2 regions of the Ralstonia flaminis genome follow, and region 2 is predicted to be linked to the other one. Evidence: predicted binding sites of a transcription regulator. Region 2 holds the regulator's gene; the other holds the start of a gene.

Region 1 (3,430 bases), on a different contig from region 2:
GGTTTCGAACAGCATGCCCAGCATCTTGCGCCACAGTTGCAGCGCCGGCATCTTCTTGAAGAGCTTGATCTCGCCGCGCGCGACCTTGTCTTCGTAGCCCAGATAGGCCTGCTCGAATGCCTTGCCGACCTTGTCATGCAGGTCCGGGCAGGTGGACGGCGAGAACAGCGTCCACTCGCCGCCTTCCATCACACGCTTCATGAACAGGTCCGGAATCCAGTTGGCCGTGTTCATGTCGTGCGTGCGGCGGCGGTCGTCGCCGGTGTTCTTGCGCAGCTCCAGGAATTCTTCGATATCCAGGTGCCACGTTTCCAGGTACGCGCAGACGGCGCCCTTGCGCTTGCCGCCTTGGTTGACTGCGACAGCCGTGTCGTTGACCACCTTCAGGAACGGCACCACGCCTTGGCTCTTACCGTTCGTACCCTTGATGTGCGAGCCGAGTGCGCGCACGTTGGTCCAGTCGTTGCCCAGGCCGCCGGCGAACTTGGAGAGCAGCGCGTTTTCCTTCAGCGCTTCGTAAATGCCGTCCAGATCATCCGACACGGTGGTCAGGTAGCACGACGACAACTGCGAACGGCGCGTGCCCGAGTTGAACAGCGTCGGCGTCGACGACATGAAGTCGAACGACGACAGCAGTTGATAGAACTCGATGGCGCGGGCTTCGCGGTCGATTTCGTTCAGGGCCAGGCCCATCGCCACGCGCATGAAGAATGCCTGCGGCATCTCGATGCGGGTTTCGTTGATGTGCAGGAAGTAGCGGTCGTACAGCGTCTGCAGGCCGAGGTAGTTGAACTGGAAGTCGCGCGAGGCGTCCAGCGCCGCGCCCAGCCTCACCAGGTCGAACTGGGCCAGCTTGTCGTCGAGCAGCTCGGCGTTGATGCCGCGCTTGATGAACTGCGGGAAGTAGTCGACATAACGCGCGCTCATTTCCGCTTGCGTGACTTCTTCGCCGAGGATCTCGCGGCGGATCGTATGCATCAGGATGCGCGCGGTGACCTGGCTGTACGCCGGGTCCTTTTCGATCAGGGTACGCGAGGCCAGGATGGCCGAGTCGTACACCTGGCTCATCGGCACGCCTTCATACAGGTTCTTGACCGTTTCCTTGAGGATCGGCTCCGGGTCCACTGCGTCGCCCAGACCTTCGCAGGCCGAGACGATCACGTTGCGCAGCGCCACCATGTCCAGCGGGCGGGTGATGCCGCCGTCGGTCACGTTCAGGCCGATGAAGGCCGGTTGCTGCTGCGTTTCGCCGGCCTGTGCGCGCTCCTGGGCGCGGCGCTCGCGGTACAGCACGTAGGCGCGGGCCACGTCGTGTTCGCCCGAGCGCATCAGGGCCAGTTCCACCTGGTCCTGCACGTCTTCGATGTGGAACGTGCCACCGTTCGGGCGGCTGCGCAGCAGGGCGCGCACCACGTTCTGCGTCTGTTGGTCGACCAGCTCGCGCACACGCGCGGAAGCAGCGCCCTGCCCGCCATTCACGGCGAGGAAGGCCTTGGTCATCGCCACAGCAATCTTGGAGGGCTCGAAACCAACCACCGCACCGTTACGGCGGATGATCTTGTAGTCAGCGTAGCCGGTGCCGGGGGCCACGGCCGTGCCGCCAGCACTTTGCGCAAATTGGGAAGGATTGGCGGTGCCGGAGTGAATTTCGGATTGGGCCGTTTGCATAAGGACTCCTGTTGAACCGTTCGATTGGCGGCTCGCCTGGGGTGATGAACCCTTGGCAAACCCTTGCGCCGCGCAGAGAAAAAGAGACGGAAAAGGCCCTTGCCTTTCCTCGGCCCCCAAGCGCCGGCTTGACCCGCCGTACGCTCGCCCCCGCGCGGGCGCCGAAATGAGAATCCCGGAAATTCACCACTACATCTAGTGTGTCACCCCGGGATTGGCGCTAAGTATAGTGGGCCAATCGAATTTGCCTAGTCTTGACAGATGGGGTTTCGGGGGCTTTTTTGCAATCGGAATGCAGCGCCGCAAGCCCGCCATCCCAGTCTGTACAAAGGGCCGTCGGGACTCGCGTGTGGCGTCGCAATGGACACATTTCCAGAATAATTCTTTCTATCACCTTCGCAAGATCAATAGACCTCACCTCATCTGCGGTAGGGGTATGTGTGGCGCGCACTGCACTGGTGCGCAGATGCACCGCATCGGCTTCCGATGATTCCTCGTGCACTCAAGAAATCCGAATAGCGGCATCAGTATTCTTGCCGCGCCTGTCACCTGAGCGACAGGCCCCGTCCCTACTCTTCGGTCGCATTGCGGGGGAGCGCAATCAGAGCGGCCCGCGCCCGCGCGCCGCGCACACAGACCGAGGAAAACCGACATGGCTTCGAACCAACCTGCCCGCCGCCTGCTCACGGCCGCGCTGGGCGCAACCGTGGCCGCCACGCTGGCGGCCTGTGGCGGGGGCAGCGACAGCGCGCCCGTCGCCAACCCTGGCGGCACGAATGTGCCGTCCACCAGCGCCAGCAAGAAAGTGCTGGTGGTGGGCGTGGATGGCGCGACCTATGCGCAGGTGCAGAGCGCGCTGCTGCAGCGCAGCCTGCCGAACCTGGGCACGCTGTCCGTGATGCCCGCCTCGACCGGCGGCACGCTGGGCACAACCACCGCGCAACCGCCGTTGGATACGCCGAGCTGGGCCACCGTGCTGTCGGGCGCCTGGCAGAACCGACACGGCGTAACCGACGACACCGTCGTCACGCTGGCCGCCCCGACCGTCTTCAGCTACGCGCGCAGCGCCGCCAAGGCCGCCGGCACCACGCAGCGCCTGGGCGCAGCCGTCAGCTCGGCCGTGCTGCCCGCGCTGCTCAAGGCCGACCAACAGGCCGGCAACCTCGACACGCTGGTCGACTGCGCCCAGGTGGACACATGCGTCACACAGAACAGCGTGAAGCTCGTGCAGTCCGGCTATGACGTCGTCTTTGCGCAGTACACCGCGCCCGCGGCCGCCGCTCTCGCCTCGGGCCTGCAAAGCGATGCGTATGCCGCCGCTCTTGGCAGCGTCGACCAGGCCATCGGCACGCTGCAGGCCGCCATCGCCCAGCGCCGCGCTGCCAACCCGAACGAAGACTGGCTCGTGGTCGTCACGACCAGCCACGGGCTGGATGCCACCGGCGCCACCACCTCGGCGCCCACGCTGGAAAACCGCACCGCCTTCATCGCGCTGAACAAGACCGTCAATCCGGCCCTGGGCAAGAACGGTACGGCTGCGCCCACGACCGAAGCCGCGCTGGCCGCCCTGCCGAGCGAAGCCGACATCGTGCCGACCGTGCTCGCACAGCTGAACGCCGCCGTGCCAGCGATGGCGCACAAGCTCGACGGCGCTGCGCTCACAGGCAACACGGTGGGCGTGCGCAACCTCCAGAGCATGGTGGGTGCCTACAGCGCCTCGCTGGTGCTGAACTGGCAAAACCCGACCACCGCCAGCGACTCG
Region 2 (3,430 bases):
TCGAACGCAGCCGCTATACGATCGACCAGATCGATCCCGAGATCTTTGCCGCTATCCAGAAGGAAAATCAGCGTCAGGAAGACCACATCGAGCTGATTGCCTCCGAGAACTACACCTCGCCGGCCGTGATGGCCGCGCAGGGTTCGCAACTGACCAACAAGTACGCCGAGGGCTACCCCGGCAAGCGCTACTACGGTGGCTGCGAGTACGTGGACGTGGTCGAGCAACTCGCCATTGACCGTGTGAAGCAACTGTTCGGCGCCGAAGCTGCCAACGTGCAGCCGAACTCCGGCTCGCAGGCCAACCAGGGCGTGTTCTTCGCCGTGCTCAAGCCGGGCGACACCATCATGGGCATGAGCCTGGCCGAAGGCGGCCACCTGACGCACGGCATGGCGCTCAACATGAGCGGCAAGTGGTTCAACGTGGTCAGCTACGGCCTGAACGCCCAGGAAGACATCGACTACGACGCGCTGGAAGCCCTGGCTCAAGAGAAGAAGCCGAAGCTGATCATCGCTGGCGCATCGGCCTTTGCGCTGCGCATCGATTTCGAGCGCATCGGCAAGATTGCCAAGTCGATTGGCGCGTACTTCATGGTGGACATGGCCCACTACGCCGGCCTGATCGCCGCGGGCGTGTACCCGAACCCGGTGCCGCACGCTGATTTCGTGACCACGACCACCCACAAGAGCCTGCGCGGCCCGCGCGGCGGCGTAATCCTGATGAAGGCCGAGCACGAGAAGGCCATCAACTCGGCCATCTTCCCGGGCATCCAGGGTGGTCCGCTGATGCACGTGATCGCCGGCAAGGCAGTGGCGTTCAAGGAAGCGCTGTCGCCCGAGTTCAAGGCCTACCAACAACAAGTGGTCAAGAACGCCGCCGTGATGGCAGAAACGCTCATGGCCCGTGGCCTGCGCATCGTGTCGGGCCGCACCGAAAGCCATGTGATGCTGGTCGACCTGCGCGCCAAGAACATCACCGGCAAGGAAGCGGAGAAGGTGCTGGGCGACGCGCATATCACCGTCAACAAGAACGCGATTCCGAATGACCCGGAAAAGCCGTTCGTGACCTCGGGCGTGCGCCTGGGCTCGCCGGCGATGACCACGCGCGGCTTCAAGGAAGCCGAGGCCGTGAAGGTGGCGCACCTGATTGCCGACGTGCTGGACAACCCGCACGATGAAGCCAACATTGCTGCCGTGCGCGCCAAGGTAGCTGAGCTGACCAAGCAGTTCCCGGTCTACGCCTAAGCAGTTGGCAATGGCCGCGGCACATGCGCCAGCGGCCACGTAGTACCCTTGCCGCGATGCGCCCCGAGCGGGCCGTCGCGGCGTTGTTCTTTTAGCGCAGTGCGTTCTTTGAGGTTTCTCAGGAGACCGGCATGAAATGCCCGTTTTGCGGCCACGCGGCCACCCAGGTGATTGAGACCCGCATGTCTGAGGAAGGCGATACCGTGCGCCGGCGCCGAAAATGCGAGTCCTGCGACCGCCGGTTCACCACCTACGAACGCATCGAGCTGTTTTTCCCGGCCGTCGTCAAGAAGAACGGCAGCCGCGTCGACTACGACCGCAACAAGGTCAAGGATTCCATGCGCCTGGCGCTACGCAAGCGCCCTGTTTCCGCCGAGGCCATCGACGAGGCCATCGCCCGCATCGAAGAAAAACTCCTTAGCCACGGCGAGAAGGAAATCGGCAGCGACCGCGTGGGCGAGCTGGTGATGCGCGAGCTCAAGCGGCTGGACAAGATTGGGTATATCCGGTTTGCGTCGGTGTACCGGAGTTTTGAGGATCTGGCGGAGTTTCGAGACGTGCTGGATGAGGTTTCCGCGCCGAACATACGCAAATAAAAAGAGGCCCCGAGGGGCCTTTTTTGTTACCAACTTACCAGCACTGAGCTGATGTGGTGCCAGTAGCCGTACCGGTGTTGTTCTGCACACCGAGCTGGTTGATGGTGTACGTCCCGCATGCATCCGCTGTTTGTGGGCTAACCGGAACGGCGGAAGCGGAATAGCCTGGCGCTGCTGTTCCGCTGGCGCCTGCCGTCCCCGTTACCGCTACATACATTTGGTAGTACGACTGTGTGCCGGACTGAATCGCCAGCGGGAAGCTGGCACCGCTGGCATAGCCGAGCGCGGCAGGCGAGCTAGTGTAGTTGTTCTGCAGTGTAAAGAACCGCTCCTGACGAGTCGCTAGATCCAGCAGCGCCGTCTTAGCATCCGCGCGGTGTGACTTGAGAACGTACTGCTGATAGGACGGATACGCGATCCGCGCCAGGATGGCGATGATCGCCACCGTGATCATCAGCTCCATCAATGAAAAACCACTCTCGTGACGTGGCAAGGCAGATGTCGTAGTTCGATTCATGATTAACGCAGCTTGGTCCAGGTCATGCGCGCACCGACACCTGCGGCACTTGGGTTGATCTGGTTGACCGTACCCGTACCGTTCACGGTCTGCTGCACCAGATACGGCAGTTTGTTGGCGGTCACGATCGACGGCGTACCCGTACCGCTCAGGCCGATGCCGCTGACGATGCCACCGTTGTAGGTCGGGAAGTTGTTGTTGTTGTCACCGAAGAACGAAGCCGTGCCTGCCCCGCCAGATGCAACGGAGATCGCCATGGTGTAACCCGACGCCGGAGTCGACGTACAGGACAGAATCTGCTGCACAGCCGGAACTGTCGTATTGACGATGAACATGCCGTAGGCCAATGTCGGGTTGTAGACGACCTGTTCATAGTTTGTGACCGCACTCGAACCCGAGCCCGTCGTGGTGCTGGGCAGCATAAGCTTCCAGCCATACTGCGTGTTTGCGTTGGCAGCACTACCGCATGCAGTTGAGCCAACCCAGCAAACCTTACCGTTACTCACAGTTCGGTACGATGGCGTCGTCCCGGAACTGGTGGAGGTGGCCGTGATGGTCTGCGTCAACAGTGTTGATGCATTCACGGTCTGCGATCCGGTGAGCGTCGCGTACACCGCAGATGCGGGTGCCTTGCTGTTCCAGGCGCTCATGTTCCAATCCCAGACGCCATACAGCCACTGTGACGTACCACTTGCGTAGGTGGCCGCATTTGTTTGCGTCTGCGGGAACGCTTGGCCGGTGCCGAAGCTGACCAATACACGCGCCGCACCGGTGCCGGTACCGGGAATCGCCGCCACAGCCACTTTGCTGGTAATCGGTTGCCCGGCGGGCGTCGAGAACAGCGGCGTGGTGGATACGTTCCATTGCGCCGGAGTTTGCGAGGTCAGATCGAAGCGCCAGACGTTACCGAAGGCATCGCCAGCATAGACATAGTCCGTAATGTGATCACCATCCAGATCAGCAGGCGTGACGTAGGCGATACCGTTCTTGTTGTTCTTGCCCAGCGGGTCCTTGCTAGGTCCGTAGCCGGTGTCGAGGTAATAGAACGACGTCGTCCCATCGCTCGCGACCAG

Evidence for each region. Region 2 encodes NrdR, which represses ribonucleotide reductase genes. Its sites were predicted from a motif close to CACNANATNTNGTG; they were not measured.
Region 1: R2N11_RS15455 (ribonucleoside-diphosphate reductase subunit alpha) is a predicted target of NrdR. The motif match lies at 1,856-1,869, and genes of this name have one in related genera.

The regions. Positions count from the first base shown of each region.
Region 1 is NZ_CATZLL010000009.1:145,646-149,075, forward strand. Features, by position in the region: gene R2N11_RS15455 (ribonucleoside-diphosphate reductase subunit alpha) at 1-1,668, opposite strand, end outside; gene R2N11_RS15460 (alkaline phosphatase family protein) at 2,321-3,430, shown strand, end outside.
Region 2 is NZ_CATZLL010000001.1:403,269-406,698, forward strand. Features, by position in the region: gene glyA (serine hydroxymethyltransferase) at 1-1,244, shown strand, start outside; gene nrdR (transcriptional regulator NrdR) at 1,376-1,840, shown strand; gene R2N11_RS01900 (type IV pilin protein) at 1,875-2,357, opposite strand; gene R2N11_RS01905 (pilus assembly protein) at 2,360-3,430, opposite strand, start outside.